Regions from separate parts of the Sessilibacter sp. MAH1 genome, predicted to be linked through region 2. Evidence: predicted binding sites of a transcription regulator. Region 2 holds the regulator's gene; the other holds the start of a gene.
The links. Region 2 encodes FliA, which starts transcription of late flagellar genes. Its sites were predicted from a motif close to TAAAGTTATNNNNNNNNCGGCCGATANCC; they were not measured.
Positions count from the first base shown of each region.

Region 1: the regulator FliA is predicted to act here: its motif matches at 2,714-2,742, upstream of pomA (flagellar motor protein PomA).

Region 1 is NZ_BAAGIC010000012.1:109,224-117,754, forward strand. It holds gene ACYQ28_RS12980 (PilZ domain-containing protein) at 326-883, opposite strand; gene ACYQ28_RS12985 (flagellar motor protein MotB) at 897-1,892, opposite strand; gene pomA (flagellar motor protein PomA) at 1,905-2,666, opposite strand; gene ACYQ28_RS12995 (exodeoxyribonuclease VII small subunit) at 2,900-3,154, shown strand; gene ACYQ28_RS13000 (polyprenyl synthetase family protein) at 3,197-4,081, shown strand; gene dxs (1-deoxy-D-xylulose-5-phosphate synthase) at 4,164-6,107, shown strand; gene ACYQ28_RS13010 (N-acetyltransferase family protein) at 6,281-6,772, opposite strand; gene ACYQ28_RS13015 (MmcQ/YjbR family DNA-binding protein) at 6,794-7,180, opposite strand; gene ACYQ28_RS13020 (hypothetical protein) at 7,304-7,600, shown strand; gene ACYQ28_RS13025 (hypothetical protein) at 7,778-8,041, shown strand; gene putA (bifunctional proline dehydrogenase/L-glutamate gamma-semialdehyde dehydrogenase PutA) at 8,241-8,531, opposite strand, start outside.
Region 2 is NZ_BAAGIC010000011.1:47,250-55,780, reverse strand. It holds gene cheY (chemotaxis response regulator CheY) at 1-222, opposite strand, end outside; gene ACYQ28_RS12035 (RNA polymerase sigma factor FliA) at 971-1,714, opposite strand; gene ACYQ28_RS12030 (MinD/ParA family protein) at 1,717-2,544, opposite strand; gene ACYQ28_RS12025 (flagellar biosynthesis protein FlhF) at 2,792-4,618, opposite strand; gene flhA (flagellar biosynthesis protein FlhA) at 4,677-6,905, opposite strand; gene flhB (flagellar biosynthesis protein FlhB) at 7,126-8,259, opposite strand; gene fliR (flagellar biosynthetic protein FliR) at 8,266-8,531, opposite strand, start outside.

The DNA of each region.
Region 1 (8,531 bases), on a different contig from region 2:
ATTTAAGTTGATCAAATTTTTTATTCAGCCATTAATTTTGGCTTTAAATTACCTCACAAAAAACCTGCATCAACATTGCAGATCTCGGTAGAACCCGATGTTTGCGCGATTCTGCAATACCTTGTCAAATACCTCGTCAATTGTAATAAAAAACTTTAATTCAATTAGAATTTCCAGTAACACAAAACTCTATCGCCACATCAATAACAGCTAATGATTGAGATTGTGAAAAAATTAGCAACCGCAAGTTTAATGTTTGTCCTCTGATTAAATTACAAAAAATTTGGTCAGAAGTTTCAATGCTATAAAAGGTAAAAAGAGATTATTAACTATTAAGATTTGAACGAATTAAATAACCTTGCCGTCGTACAATGTGCTGAATTAACAATTCCTGATCAACAGAGCTCATGCCAAAAAACTCAAGCCTTACATAATATTTCTTATCTTCTACAGATTCACAGGAAATCACTCTACCAAAACTGCCAATGTTTATATTATCGGGAATTAAAATAAGATCTAAACTCAACAATGTGGCTTCCGCTAAAGCTTCGTCAATATAAAAACCCATTCCACAAGCACTGATATTAACTTCATGAACATGATGCGCAATGCGTTGTACCAATAAGTTATCCATTTCTAGTTGGTTAATAACAACGTTTATTTTCTTATCAAGTGCTTCTAACACATTACCCACAAGAGGATCTTTCAATTTAACTTCTTGCAGTGTTGTGGCAATTTCTTTGTTCAGTTTTCTGAGCGCACCAAAATTATCGGCAACCCGTAGCGGTTTTAACTCGCCCGATAAATCATTTTCACTGATAATTTTGTAGGAAACACCTATTTGATCATCAATGCGGAAATAACGACGGCGATCTTCGGACATCACATAAACTCCCTTAAAAAATTTCGTCGGGTTTTAGGTCAAATATATAGTCTGGATCGAGATCGAGCTCACGTAAAATATCGCCACCGTCTTGTTTTAAGATTTGTTTGTCTTCTTCAGAAAGTCCATCGGCAATATCTTGGCGAACAACAATTTCTACACGACGATTGCGCGCACGCCCTACTTCGCTTTCATTGGTTGTTAGGGGTTTAGTATCGGCAAAACCCTTAACTTCAAACCGATTGCGACTTAAAACATCACCTTTCATCAATTCCATAGCCACCGATACCGCCCGAGAAGAAGACAATTCGAAATTCGATCTGAATCTGCTGGTTTTTATGGGAATATTATCGGTGTGACCTTCAACAGATATCGTACCTTCAGTGTCGCGCAAGACTTCTTGAATTTCGCTGATTACATCGAAGTACTCTTCGGCCAAATCGGCAGATCCCGAACGAAACGCACCTTTCTCGCGAATCCGAATAATGATATTCCTACCTTGGGTTTCAATTTCGACTTCACCTTGAATAATCTGCTTTTGCAGAGATCTTGCGAGATCTGTGGCTTCTTTTTGAGCTTTACCAACCGCCTCTTCAACCAGCTTTTCGAGCTCCTGCTTGATGCGTGTTTTTATGCCGGAATCCTGATTAATTTCACCCTGTTCTATATCGTACTCAGCCTGGCATTCCACTTCTAAACTCATTTCTGTGAAATCGCTGGTGTTTTGATAGATCACATTTAACGGCGTTGGCTCTGGAATACCGGGGCTGAACTCTTGGGCAATAATGCTGGTACCTTTTGGTGGATCTGTAACATCAAGGCGATTTTGCACACCAAAAGCTTGCGCCAAAGAACCCGCTAAACGCTTAAATTTTTGCGCGTCCATCTCCGAAAACGATAGCAGCAAAACGAAAAAGCACATCAGCAAAGACATCAAATCGGCAAAAGTACCCATCCAAGCCGGCAAACCGGCTGGACAGTCGCATTTGTGCTCTTCTTCATCACTCATGACTGATCTCCGCTACTCATCCTTGCCAGAGTCGCGTTTACTTTCAGGAAGATAGGTTCTAAGCATGGTATCGATGACCCGAGGATTCTGTCCGGCCTGTATAGCCAGCAAAGCATCGATGACGAGGTTTTTAACCATCGCCTCCTCGGCAGCGCGCAGGGCTAACTTATCTGAGATAGGCTCGGTTAAACCGTTAGCCAATACTGCACCGTAGAGCGTTGTTAACAATGCCACCGCCATCGCCGGACCGATGGACTTTGGGTCAGACATGTTAGCCAACATCGCCACCAGTCCAATTAAGGTGCCAATCATCCCCATCGCAGGCGCTACACCGGTCATCGCAGTGAAAATCTTCGAACCTACCGCGTGACGCTCTTCGGCAAGTGTTCGATCTTTAGAAAGTAAGGTACGAACTACGTCAGGATCGTGGCCATCCACCAGTAACTGAATCCCTCTTTGTAAAAAATTACTGCTAACTTCCTTGCCTTCAAGCGAAAGTAATCCGCCTTTACGGGCAGCGTCTGCAAGTTCAACAATTTCATCGATAAGCGCTGAGGGATCATCAATTTTGTTAGAAAAACTTTTACCCGCTACCTTCATAGCGCCTAAAAATTGCCCCAAACCAAACTTAGCCATTACCGCAAAAATACTTCCGCCAACAACAATCACTAGCGACGGAATATTAATGAACATGGATAACGAGCCACTCATCAGCATGGTGACAACGATCAAACCCATGGCGCCCAATAACCCAACAATCGTGGCTAGATCCACAAGCAGCTCCTTATAAATGCAGGTCGATAAACGTAACTCTGTGCATGTGGCATCGGCAGAAATCGAAGAATCATTAATTCCAAGAAGAAATTCGATAGGTAGGATAAGAATTTTGAAGATAGCCGTTTTAACGATGAAAGTTTTGTTCAGAAATCTTAAAAATAAGCGCCACCAATTGACCAATAACGCGGTGTCGGTTAGGGTTCAGGCCATTGAAGAGAGGAACCTGTTTCATGGCGGCACGCAAAAAGTATCCTGACTTTGAATCGGCATTAAGCGAATTAGAAAACATCATAGAACAGCTTGAATCTGGTGATTTAAGCCTTGATGAATCGTTAAAAGCTTTCGAAAGTGGCATTAGGCTCACTCGCGATTGCCAGCAACGCTTGACCGAAGCCGAGCAAAAAGTGCAAAAACTTGTTGCCGAACAAGGACAGCTCAAATTAGAAGATTTCGACGAACTCGACGACTCCGACGATTCTTACTAACCTTCCCGTCATTCGAATTTACCCGTCTAAAGGCACGCATCGTTGTTTCAGCAGTTTTTAAAAACCAGTCGCGCTCGCGTTGAACGAGCCCTGGATATTTGGTTGCCAGCAACCACTCAAGATGACACGCAACTCATCTCTGCCATGCGCTACAGCGCCTGTGGCGGCGGCAAGCGCGTGCGTGCCGTACTTACCTATGCGTCCGCAGAAGCGTTCGGTTTCGATAACGAAGACGCATTAGATGCAATCTCAGCGTCACTAGAATGTGTTCACGCTTACAGTTTGATACACGATGATCTGCCATCCATGGACGATGATGATCTGCGTCGCGGTAAACCCAGCTGTCATATTGCCTTTGGTGAAGCCATTGCCATTTTGGCGGGCGATGCCCTACAAACTCGCGCCTTTGAGATTCTCACCAGCCCAGAGCTCGATATTGCCCCAGAATTAAAAGTACGTTTAGTGCAAGAACTTGCCAATGCCTCCGGAGCATCGGGGATGGTTATCGGCCAAGCCATTGATCTGACCGCCACCAATCGCACTCTTACTCAGCCACAGCTGGAGCGAATGCACTTGTGCAAAACCGGAGCCTTAATTAGCGCTGCCGTGAGAATGGGCGCAATAGTTGCTGGCGCAAATGATGAACAGCTTGCAAACCTCAGCCGTTACGCACAAACCGTGGGACTGGCCTTTCAAGTCCAAGATGATGTTTTAGACGTAACAACCGAGACCAGCGTGTTAGGCAAACCTAAGGGTGCCGACGCCGCGTTGAATAAACCAACATTTGTAAGCTTGCTAGGACTTGAAGCTGCGCAATCGTTTGCTAAAGAACTCCATAATCAAGCATTGAATAGCCTTAGCAGCTTTGATTACCGCGCCGATCACCTGCGCAACCTTTCAGGTTATATTGTCAACCGAAGTAACTAATTACCGATTCAGCACGTCACAGTAGTTTGTATTTGTTTTGCTCGGTACAATAACCTATTGCCGTGAAGAAAATTACGCCGTTATGCTCACAGAAATACCGCTGCATCGCCCGCAAACGCCACTGCTTGATCGAATCAACTCTCCCGAAGACTTACGTCAACTCGATGAGAGCGAACTACCGATACTTGCAGAGCAGTTGCGCGAATTTCTCCTGTACACCGTTGGTAAAACCGGTGGACACTTTGGTGCCGGTCTCGGCGTAGTCGAGTTAACCATCGCCCTTCACTACGTGTACAACACGCCAGACGACCGACTTGTGTGGGATGTGGGTCATCAAACCTACCCGCATAAAATCCTCACCGAGCGCCGCGAATCCATGCATACCATGCGTCAGCTTGACGGTTTAGCGGGTTTCCCTAAACGCTCCGAGAGCGAATACGACACCTTTGGCGTGGGTCATTCCAGTACATCGTTAAGCGCTGCCCTTGGCATGGCCGTGGCCGCACAAAATGAACCCGAAGATCAACGCCGCAAAATGGTTGCTGTGATTGGTGATGGCGCGATGACCGCAGGTATGGCGTTTGAGGCGTTAAATCATATTGCGCACTTAAATTCCGACATGTTGGTTGTGTTAAACGATAACAACATGTCTATTTCTCCCAACGTCGGCGGACTTGCGACCTATTTCTCGAAAATTTGGGCCAGTAAGCTTTACACCGATTTTCGTGAAGGTAGCAAAAAAGTTTTATCAAAAATTCCACAAGCGTGGGAGCTTGCTCGCAAGACTGAAGAGCACGTTAAAGGCATGGTTTCTCCGGGAACCCTCTTTGAAGAGCTGGGTTTTTATTACATAGGCCCAATTGATGGTCACGACTTACCACGGCTGATTCACGACCTAGACGCGCTGCGTAAGCTCAAAGGCCCCAAGCTTTTGCACATTATCACCAAAAAGGGCAAAGGCTTCGCTCCAGCCGAACAAGATCCGGTTGGATACCACGCGTTAAATAAGATCGAACCCAAAACCTCGGTCGCACCGGTACAGGTAGACAACAAGCCGAAAAAGCTCAAATACCAAGACGTTTTTGGTTACTGGCTGTGCCAAGCCGCCGAGCAAAACGAAAAACTCGTGGCAATTACTCCAGCCATGTGTGAAGGCTCTGGTATGGTGGAATTTGCCGAGCGATTCCCAGAGCGATTCCACGACGTAGCCATTGCCGAGCAACACTCCGTAACCTTTGCCGCGGGTCTTGCCTGTGAAGGCTACAAACCGGTCGTTGCCATCTACTCCACGTTTTTACAGCGCGCCTACGATCAGCTCGTGCACGATGTTGCCTTGCAAAATCTTGATGTTACCTTCGCTATCGATCGCGCGGGTTTGGTTGGCGAAGACGGCCCAACCCACGCCGGTAGTTTTGATATCAGCTTCTTGCGCTGCATTCCTAACATGATTATCGCCGCACCCAGCGACGAGTTTGAATGCCAACAGCTACTAAAAGCCTGTTTTGAATTTGCAGGCCCATCCGCGGTTCGTTACCCACGCGGGACAGGCACTGGTGCTGCGTTAGATCAACTCCAACCCACCCCAGAAATTGGTAAAGGTGTTGTTGTAAGATCTGGCAATAAAATCGCTATTTTAAACTTTGGGCCGCTGTTAGATCGCGCTCTCGCCGTTGCAGAAAAACTCAACGCAACCGTTTGCGATATGCGTTGGGTTAAGCCTATCGACGAAGCACTTATTGCCTCGTTGGTGCAAAACCACGAGTTGTTGGTAACCATTGAAGACAACACCATTGCTGGTGGCGCTGGTTCTGCGGTTAACGAATATTGCCAACAGGAATGTTTTGACGTGAACGTATTGAATTGCGGCCTGCCAGATTATTTCCAAGATCACGGCAAACGTGATCAACTGCTTAACGAAGCGGGTTTAAGTATCGAAAAATTAACGCAAAATATTGAAGCACGTTTAAAGAAATTAAATCAGCGAAAAAATTCTGCTAATGCAGCAAGTGCTCCAACTGCCGTTTAAATCACCTACAAAAATTTATTCTCTGATTAATAAACCATGACTTAATCAGAGAATAAATTTTTTAAAACTAGCACCTAAAAACTGATATCTAAAAACTGGCTATCTAAGAAACGGAAATCAGAGATAAAAATTATCATTCCCTCATCAAAATCCTAATCTCTTAAAACAAAATCCTAATCTCTTAAAATAAGCTGCCAAAAACCCACATCAATATACTGATTAAATTTAAAACCGACCTCTTTAAAATGCGCAACTTTTTCCATGCCGATTTTTTCGTGCAAGGCAACGCTTTTAGCGTTAGGTAAACTGATAACCGCAATTACGCAATGAGTGCCCCGTGCTTTTAGAGCCGCCAATAACGCCTTATACAACTGTGTTCCTAATCCTTTACCATCACAACCATTTTTAAGATAAACCGTACACTCTAACGAATACCGATACGCAGATCGCTCTTTCCATTGTGTGGCATAGGCATATCCCACTACTTCAGAATCTTCAACAGCAACCAGCCAAGGCAAAGACTGTTGTTGTACCGACGCCATTCGCGAACGAATGTCCAGCTCAGTGACGGGTATCTCTTCAAAGGTAATGTAGGTTTCTTCTACATAATAATTGTAGATATCGGCAATGTATTGCGCATCGTTTGCAGTGGCTTCTCTGATCATTATGCACCCGAATTACATCAATTATTGGCCACAATAAATTGCTGGCTCGCCATAACGAATTTCTAAATTGGTGCGCATTTTACGCGTCATACCACGCACCACCATGGCATAACTGTGATCGATCATACGTTCGATTTCGCCACGCGGAACACTGCCATCTAAAATTACCGTATTCCAATGGGTTTTATTCATGTGGTAGGCAGGAATCACCGACTTAAAAATATCCCGTAACGCCAACGCTTGGTCGGGATCGCATTTTAAATTCAGCCAAGCCACCTCATTGTGCCACGACACCAACGCAAACATTTTTGTGTAGACTTTAAACAATGGAATATCACGCTGAAACGGAAAATCTAAACTCGTCTCTGGTTTAGTCAGCGCATAGTGTTTCACTTCTTCGTAATTCACCGGTATTACTCATTCAAATTTACAAGTAAGATAACTTACAAACCAAAATTGGCTTAAGATTTAATCATAAACTCTTGCTGGCTCCGTTAAAAAGACCAACATACCGTATATATGAGAACAATAATGCGAAAACTAACAACAATCTTATCAACTTTAGTGTTAGCCACACTACACGGTTGCGTAGTAGTACCCACCAGCGACTCGGAGCACGTTGCCAAATGCGAAATCTCCAGCGATCGCAAAACCCTAAGAGTGATCGACGTCGCCAAAGAAACCAACAGCTACTACTCGATAGAAGGACTTTTACTAACACCCATCATCTACCCAACCACCGCGTTAATTTCGGGAATTTACGTTGGCGTTAACAATATTTATAACTTGGGCGAAGAAAAGGTTGTGTGTAACAAGCAGCAAGAGTAAGACAATAATGCTCATAGCATTATACGCAGTATTATATTTAATCAAGTCTTAACTAACATTTTAAGTTGAGTACATATAATGAAGGTTATTAATCGTAAAGATATATGCAATCTCTATCAATGGATGGAGTTTATTGTCAATGTAAAAGATACGTATGTAGACGATACAAATTGTCATTTGAAAATATTTGACGACCAAGACAGCAGCTATTTAGTCATCAATATTTATAACAATAATACAACGGCTACCGAATATTATTTCAAACCCGAAAGCAGCAAAAACTATTTATATTCGTTAATTTCTTGCTTAAAAGAATTCAACTTCTCTCTTGAAGTCCTGTTAGAAAGTTTATCAGAACTGGAATTTACAGATGACGACACGGGTTATTTTTCAACCATCAATGACATTCAAATGTTCAAAGAAACTATTGTGTCAAATTGAGAGGACCTATGAAAAAGAACATAAAAATAATGGTTAAAAAGCAAGCTCAAGAGCGAGCAAGAGATCTAAATTTTATGCTAGATATGGCTGAAATTGCAGAAGGTTTTAGGTCAAAATATTAAGGTATATCTGACCAACCATCTAATCAGATATACCTTATTAATGCAATTCTTAAATTACCCGATATTGCTTCTAAAAATTAATCAGAAAGATTAAGCAATTCGGTATTTCCACCCATGGCCATGGTATTAATGGTTAATGTTTTTTCCGTGGCAAAGCGATATAAATAACGCGGGCCACCGGCTTTAAATCCTGTTCCTGATAGTCCTTGTCCGCCAAAAGGCTGTAAACCAACCACAGCGCCCACCATGTTACGATTTACGTAGGTATTACCAACGGGAGCCTGAGCAAAGATTTCTCGCCAACGGCTTTCTAAACGGGTTTGAATACCAAGTGTTAAACCAAATCCGGTTGAAAATGCTTGCTGAAT
Region 2 (8,531 bases):
ATCTGCTCTGACTTGCCTGAGCAACTCAATACCGGTCATTCCCGGCATATTCCAGTCCGTCACCAAAAAATCGAAATCGCCGTTTTTAAGCATCGGCAACGCCGTTTGGCCATCATCAGCTTCTTGCGTATTAGTGAACCCTAAATCACGCAATAGATTTTTAATGATCCGCCGCATAGTAGAAAAATCATCGACTATGAGGATTTTCATATTTTTATCCAATGTAACCTCCATAGGCCCTGGTCGAGGGAAACCGATTCAATACAAAGTCTAGTAGCAGTTTGTGCGGTATCCAGTTTTTTAAGGATAGCGATTACCAATATTCGGGTATTGATCAACCGCGGACATAATCTGTAGGGTTTAATGAAATCAAATACCTAAATCTTGTACAAAAAAAGCGTAATAACACTCAATCTGAATTTTTACTAAATAAATCTCTTTTCAATAAAAACCCGATTGTTAAAATAAATTAGAATAAAGAAGCTCTGATTAACCTCGGCCTAGTCACCGCACCAGGTGCATTGATAACCGCGACACGATAAGCAATTGAAATGATAAAGAAATTACACATTACATTTTCAATTTCGTTCTTCAGTAAAAATTGCGACCGGGTTAATCAGAGATTCCTAAATATTCCTAGCTATAAATGTCACGCTCGTTCTATAAAACTGTTTCTATAGGATAGTTTCGGCTTTAAACGACTTTTTTTTAGAATAAAGCAAAAAAATTATCTTAATTATTCACAAGATTGGGAAAGCTACAAAATATTTAATTTGAATGGGATTTTGTTCAAGAAAAAAAGTCACGGTAAATTTGGCAAAAAATTAGAGGGGTCTGTCGTTATTCAGAATTGCCATTGAATAAAAGAGATTCGCAGAGAACCATGAAAGGCACAAACGGGTCACTATCTTTTGTCAGCGATTTAATTTAACCGAATAAATCGTTACTTATTTTTATGAATTCGTAATTATCACTCCGAAATTACCCAATCTTGAAGACGACCACGTAAACGCAGTGCAGCCTGACTGTGAATTTGACTGACTCGCGATTCACTTACGCCTAATATCTGCCCAATTTCTTTAAGATTCAACTCTTCATCGTAATATAGCGCTAAAACCAGCTGTTCGCGCTCTGGCAGCGATTTAATCGCCTCGGCCAAGCATTTACGCAGATTATCTTTTTGCAGGCCTACAAATGGACTGAGATTACCATCGCTGGCACTGTCGTGCTCAATACGGCTGTCGTCTTCGCCTACGGCCTCTTCATAACTGAACAAGCGTGTACTGGTGCTATCTTGCAAAATCGCGTGATATTCTTCTAAGCTCACTTCCAATTCGTCGGCCACTTCTTTATCAGTCGCATCGCGGCCTGTGCGTGCTTCAATTTGCGCAATGGCGTCTTGAACGCGTCTGGCATTACGATGCACCGAACGCGGCGCCCAATCACCTCTGCGCATTTCATCCACAATGGCGCCACGAATGCGAATTCCTGCGTAGGTTTCAAAACTCGCACCCTTACTGGCATCGTATTTTTGCGATGCTTCAATTAAGCCAATCATTCCAGCTTGAATTAAATCTTCAACTTGCACACTCGCCGGCATTCTCATCATCATGTGATGGGCAATACGTTTTACCAAACTCGCATACTGTTCTATGTCGATCGCCGGTTGAAGTTGCGCTTGATCATACATTGCTAATCCGTCCACAGCAGCCATAGTTAAACCTCCACATGTGCAGTATGCAAAAGCCGTTCAACGAAAAACTCCAAGTGCCCTCTTGGGCCACTTGGCAGCGGCCAACTTATAACTTTTTGAGCAATACCTTTAATTGCCTGGGAAGCACGACTGCGTGGCAGAGCGGTCATTAACGGCGTTTGCTTTTGTACGGCTTTACGTACGCTTTCATCAAAAGGAATATGGCCGAGATACTGTAATGTGACATCTAAAAAGCGATCACATACGGTTTGTAATTTATTAAACAGGTTTTGCCCTTCGTTAACGGTGCGCGTCATATTAGCAACCACCCGAAAACGCGATTGTTGATATTCACTGTTAAGTAACTTAATTAACGCGTAGGCATCGGTAATGGATGAAGGCTCATCACACACGACAACAATGACTTCGTTGGACGCATTTACAAAGCTGACAACCGTATCTGAAATTCCCGCTGCGGTATCGATAACCAAAATATCCAATTGCTGATCAAGCGTATTAAATGCATTAATTAATGCGGCATGTTGCTGGGCGCTTAATTGCGTCATGTTTTGAACACCGGATGAGGCCGGAACAATTTTTATTCCTCCAGGGCCGGTCAACAAAATATCTTGCAGATCACATACGCCATTTAATACATCCGCTATGTTGTGCTTAGCTCTCAAACCCAACAGCACATCTACATTAGCCAATCCTAAATCAGCATCGAGCAATACCACTCGTCTTTGCATTTCGGCCAAGGCAATGCTCAAATTCACTGAAAGGTTGGTTTTACCAACACCACCCTTTCCACCAGTTACGGCTATGACTTGAACAGGACGAGAGTAGCTCATAGAAACTCCAAATAACTCAATATAATTATTGCTAAATATAAATGAAATCTAATCTATCTACAGGAAACACCGATCAACCTAGGGTCTCCCGGTGGCATAAAAAGATGTACCACCAATACCAACACAAACTATCTACAAATAAATACCGAAGCAGAAAACCCATTAAACTGTGTAAAACAACAAGCAGTATTTTTAAATTTAGCACAGACTTAACTAAGCACACGCTCTTGAGCGCCGATAAACACAGTTAGGCTTGGACTTTTTCGTAATTATTTACGTCTTCAGTAATCCCAAAATTAGCAGGGGCTAATTGAGCGGATTTTTTCGCCGGCGCAATTGCTTCTAATGCTTTGGCGATAAGTTTTTTGTGAACGGGGAACTCAATGTCTTTTGGCACATTTTGTCCATTTGTCAAATAAGCAATGGGTAATTTTGATTCTATGACACAATCTAAACTATCACCCAAACTGCAACACTCATCTAATTTGGTCAGTACCAACGCTTGCGCATCAAGATCGTTAGCAACACTTAATATGTTTTTTTGAAAAGCCTTTTGCGAATTTGTGGTCATGACAAATATTTTGGCAACAAAATCATGGTTTTTAAATTCGTTAAACCAAAGATTATTGTCCAAGTCACGAATATTAATTCCTGGGGAATCAATTAAAATCAAATCGCAATAGGTTAGCGAAAACAATGCTTCGTTCAACTGCCGGCCCGTAGTGACAACATGCAGAGGAATTTGCAATATATGCGATAAACTCTTTAACTGGCTTTGCGAACCCAAACGTTCATTATCGGTAGAAATAATAGCGATACCGTGGCGGCCGTGCTCCAAAATATGTTGGGTTGCGAGTTTAGCGATGGTGGTGGTTTTACCGGCTCCGGTAGGGCCAATAAAGGCATAGCGACCGCCTTGTTTAACAATATCAATAGTGCTTAACGGTAAATTTGATTTTAAATATTTTAGCGCTTTAAGCCAAACATCGCGGCCCGTTTCACCAGCTTTCATAACAACATGGTTTAACAGCTGGGTAATAAATTCTTCACCAAAACCCATCTTAGAAAAACGTTTTTCCAAAATCATTTGATAGCTTTTTAACGATCTCCCGTTACTCTGTTTAAGCTGCAACTCCAGAAGCTCACGCATATCATTAAGTTCAGATTGCAAGTTTTTAATATCACCCGAGTTATCAATAACCGTTGCCGTACGAACGGACTCCGGCGATCTGCTTGGCTTAGTTAAACTGTTTTCATTCTGCTGCGATAATTGCTGTATTGCGCGTTGTAGATTCTGATTAGATGGCGAATTCACATCTGCACTTTTTTCGTCTCGATGAATGACCGAATTGTTTAGGGAATTTTGTACCTCATCAGTACTAGGGTTTTGACGAGATTTAACCGCATCGTGACTATTGTTAATCGTCGCCCGGTTTCTATTAACCGTTTCTTGATTGCTGATATTGCCTTGCGGATTAGTATTTTCTTGACGATTAGCGTTTTCTTGACGATTAGATTTGGCTTTTTCCAAAAAAGAGACAACATCTGCCATCGACGGCGTACCTTTTGAAAATAATTCGTCGATAATTTCATCGGCTTCACTACGATGTTTTGTGTTGCGTGATAAATTAACAACAGCGGCGGAACTTTTATAGCTAGAACGTTTCTGCACGGGATTAGAAGAATAACGTTGTGCTTGTTGTTTTTTCTGAGCATCTAATTGGCGAGATAAATAGGAGACATTTTCTTCTGCCTTGTTTGCAAGGTTATCTGCACCGGTTATTTTTCGCCCTGACTCAGGTTTTTTACCGGAGGTTACATAACCTTCTGATTCGGTTAAAAAGGTAAATTCTCCAGTATCGGCTAAACCTTCGTATTTAGAAAAAACACTCTGATGGGACTCAGCATTGTCCTTAACGTCTAACCATTGCGTGCAATCATCAGCGGTCGCAAGTATTTCAACATATTTGCCTTGTTTAGTGTTCGATAAAATAACAGCATCTTCACCCAGTTCAGCGCGCACCATTTCAAGCGCCCTTCGCATATCAGCCGCTTTAAACCGTTTAACTTGCATAGATACCGCCTATTTATAGTGAAAACATCGAACAATTGCTAAAAATCTAGCGACTATGTTAATGCTGTGAATTACCGTTATTGCCAGATATTCCGATTATGGTTCCCGAAACCGTTATGGATTTATTTTCTGGAATTTCTGCATAGGCTAAAACTGTTGCATCTACCGCTAAAGATCGACAGAGTTTTAAAAGTAAACTTCTGAGAACACCTGCCACGAGAATAATTGCCGGTTTATTGGCAATTTCCTGCCGTTGTAGATTCTCGCGAATTGATCTCTGCATTGCTTCTATTAACGCGGGCTCGATAAAACCTGTTTCATCAGCGCCAGTTTTTTGTGCCTGTTGATTAGCTTTGAGCAAAAGCTGTTCCAGCTCCGGTTGAAGGGTAATTACCGGCAATGCTTCATCACTTTTAACCAGTGCATAAATAATTTGACGACACAAGGCCACACGTGCAGCCGAGGTCAATTGTTCACTGTCGGTAGTTTTTTCACTGGCAGCCAACAAGGCTTCGCAGATGGAACGAAAATCTTTTATGGCAACGCCTTCTCGCAATAAATTTTGACACACCTTTAAAACGGCATTTAGCGAGAGTTTATCGGGTACCAATTCTGATACGAGTTTGGGCGATGTTTTGGCGAGTTGGTCTAGCAGTTTTTGAACGTCTTCGTGACCAATTAATTCATGGGTGTGTTTCAGTAAAATCTGATTTAAATGCGTTGCGACAACAGTACTAGCGTCAACAACGGTGTAACCTAAGGTCTGAGCTTCGTCTTTTTTGGTCAGATCAATCCATATTGCTGGCAAACCAAAAGCCGGATCTTTGGTGGCAATGCCGTCAATTTCACCAATGGTTTGACCGGGGTTAATAGCCAGGTCACGATCTGAAAAAATTTCGGCCTCACCCAAACAAACACCCATTAACAAGATCCGGTAACTGCTCGGCGAGAGATCGAGATTATCTTTGATATGAACACTTGGAATTAAAAAGCCTTTTTCCTGAGACAGCTTTTTTCGAATGCCTTTTATGCGTTTTAAAAGCTCTCCACCCTGAGGTTTATTCACCAGCGGAATTAAACGATAGCCGACTTCTAAACCAATTAAATCCACCGGCTGCACATCGTCCCAGCTTAACTCTGTATTTTCTGGTCGAGCGTCAATTATTTCGCCGCCTTCTTGATTGGGAAGTGAAGGACGATTACCGGGTGCACCCGAAGAAGGATTATAACTACCGTCGGCAACTTCAAGTGTCTGCTTGTCTTTTTTATAAATAAAATACGCTAACACGCCACAAACAATAGCAAGCCCAATAAATGGCACATGAGGCATACCGGGAATAACACCCATTAAAAATAACACACCTGCTGAAACGGCCAAGGCTTTGGGAGAGTCAAACATCTGACTCAATACCTGCGAGCGCACATCCTCTGAACTGTTAACACGCGTAACCATAATGGCGGCGGCGGTTGATAACAATAACGACGGAATTTGAGCAACTAAACCATCACCTATGGTTAATAAAATGTATTTTTCCAGCGCGTCGGTGAAGGTTAAACCGTGTTGGGCCATGCCTATGCCCAATCCACCGATAATATTTATAAGCAGAATTAAAATACCGGCAACGGCGTCACCACGCACAAACTTACTAGCACCGTCCATGGCACCGTAAAAGTCTGCCTCGTTGGAAACTTCTTCGCGTCGAGTTTTTGCTTCTTCTTGATCAATTAAACCGGCGTTTAAGTCGGCGTCGATTGCCATTTGTTTACCAGGCATTGCATCTAAGGTAAAGCGTGCGCTGACCTCCGAAATTCGGCCAGCACCTTTGGTTACCACCACAAAGTTAATAATCATTAAAATAATGAAAACAACCAAACCAACCGCGTAATTACCACCAATAACCACTTCACCGAATGCCTGAATCACTTTACCGGCCGCATCGCCGCCCTCGTGACCATTGAGTAAAACAACACGGGTTGAGGCAACGTTTAACCCAAGCCTTAATAAAGTTGCTATTAATAATATGGTTGGAAAAACCGCGAACTCTAGTGGACGTAAGCTGTAAACGCTGACCAAAAGAACCACAATCGACAAGGCAATATTAAACGAGAAGAAGACATCCAATAAAAATGATGGTAATGGCAAAGTCATCATGCCAAGCATCATTAACAGTAAAATAGGTACGCCTAAATTACCGTTAATTATTGAACGGCCGTTAACATAAGCTCGATTAATAGAACTTCTGGTAATTTTCGGACGATTAACGCTTAAAAAACGGGGTAGCTGCATAGATTCTGACAATCAAAATATTGACGGTTTTAAAATAACAACAGCAATGCGCAATTAAAATACCAAGTGCAAAATTGTGATGACAATATTAACGCAGTTATTTTGAACAACAGGTCAGATACGCAAGAGGTTTAACCTTTAAAAAAGGCAGAACGTAAATACGATTTAGTCCGCAATTTTTAGTGGTATAAAAAGGCATTAGTATGGTGATGGTAAAAGGTTATTTATCGAACGTGTATTCTTTGGGTATGGGATACTTTTTGGGAGCTTTGGGCCGCTTGGCCTTACCGCGGCGATACTGCCGCAATTGAAAAATATACGCTAATACCTGTGCGACAGCCAAATACAAACCCGCGGGTATTTCTTTATCGACTTCTGTGGTGTAAAAAATGGCGCGCGTTAATGCTGGAGCTTGTAAAATTTCAACCGAATGAGCGTTGGCTATTTCTCTGATTTTAAGCGCAATAAAATCTCCACCTTTAGCAACGACTAGCGGTGTTTTCATGGTGGCAGGATCGTACTTAAGCGCTACCGAAAAATGCGTTGGATTGGTAAGTATGACATCCGCGGTAGGAACCTCTTGCATCATTCTATTATTCGCCAGATCTCTTTGCAGACGCCGAATTCTTCCTTTAACTTCAGGGCGACCTTCAGAATCTTTCATCTCGTCTCTAACTTCTTGCATCGACATTTTTAGGTTTTTATTGTTTTCCCATAATTGAAATGGAATATCGATGGCTGCGATGATAAGTGTCGAGCAAGATAACAACAGGGCCGAAATAATTAAAATAAAAATAGAATCGTGAATCGCAACATTGAAGGGTAGATCAGACAAGTGAACAATATCATTGCGGCGTTGATATAACACGATGATTGCAATTGCGACCACCAAACCCACTTTGCCCAAGGATTTTACCAATTCAACCAATGCTTTTACGGAGAACATGCGTTTTAAGCCAGACAGCGGATTCATTCGGCTGCCTTTAGGCATTAACGATTTAGAGCTAAACAACCATCCACCCAAACCCAGAGGAGCAGCAAATGCGATAATCAACAAAATAATAAAAATGGGAATTAATGAAAACAAACCTTCTTTTACTGCCGAAGAAAGCGCAACAAACATATAATTAGTGTCAAAACTGCTTTCGCGCCCAAAGGTAAAACCACGAATAAAAATGCCGTTAATCCGCACACTAAGATAACTGCCAAAGAAATATAAGGCCGCGGTAGCACCAATTAAAATGGCGCTGGTAGCTAATTCTTTGGATCTGGGAACCTGACCTTCATCGCGAGCTTTTTCTAGGCGTTTTGCGGTTGGTTCCTGCGACTTTTCTTGACTATCGTCTTCTGCCACGATAACTCACCCTAACAGATTTTCGGCGAATAAAATCAGCTCGGTTAACGACTGCTGAAACTGTGGTAAAAAATTACTTAAACCAAACCAAATGATAAACAGACCAAATACCAAGGTAATTGGAAAACCTACGGCAAAAATGTTCATCTGTGGCGCCGCACGTGACATTACACCAAAAGCAATATTAACCAATAAAATCGCCGTGGTAACCGGTAAAGCTAACACCATAGCGCCTGCAAACATCCAACTTCCCAGACCAACAACCTCTTTGA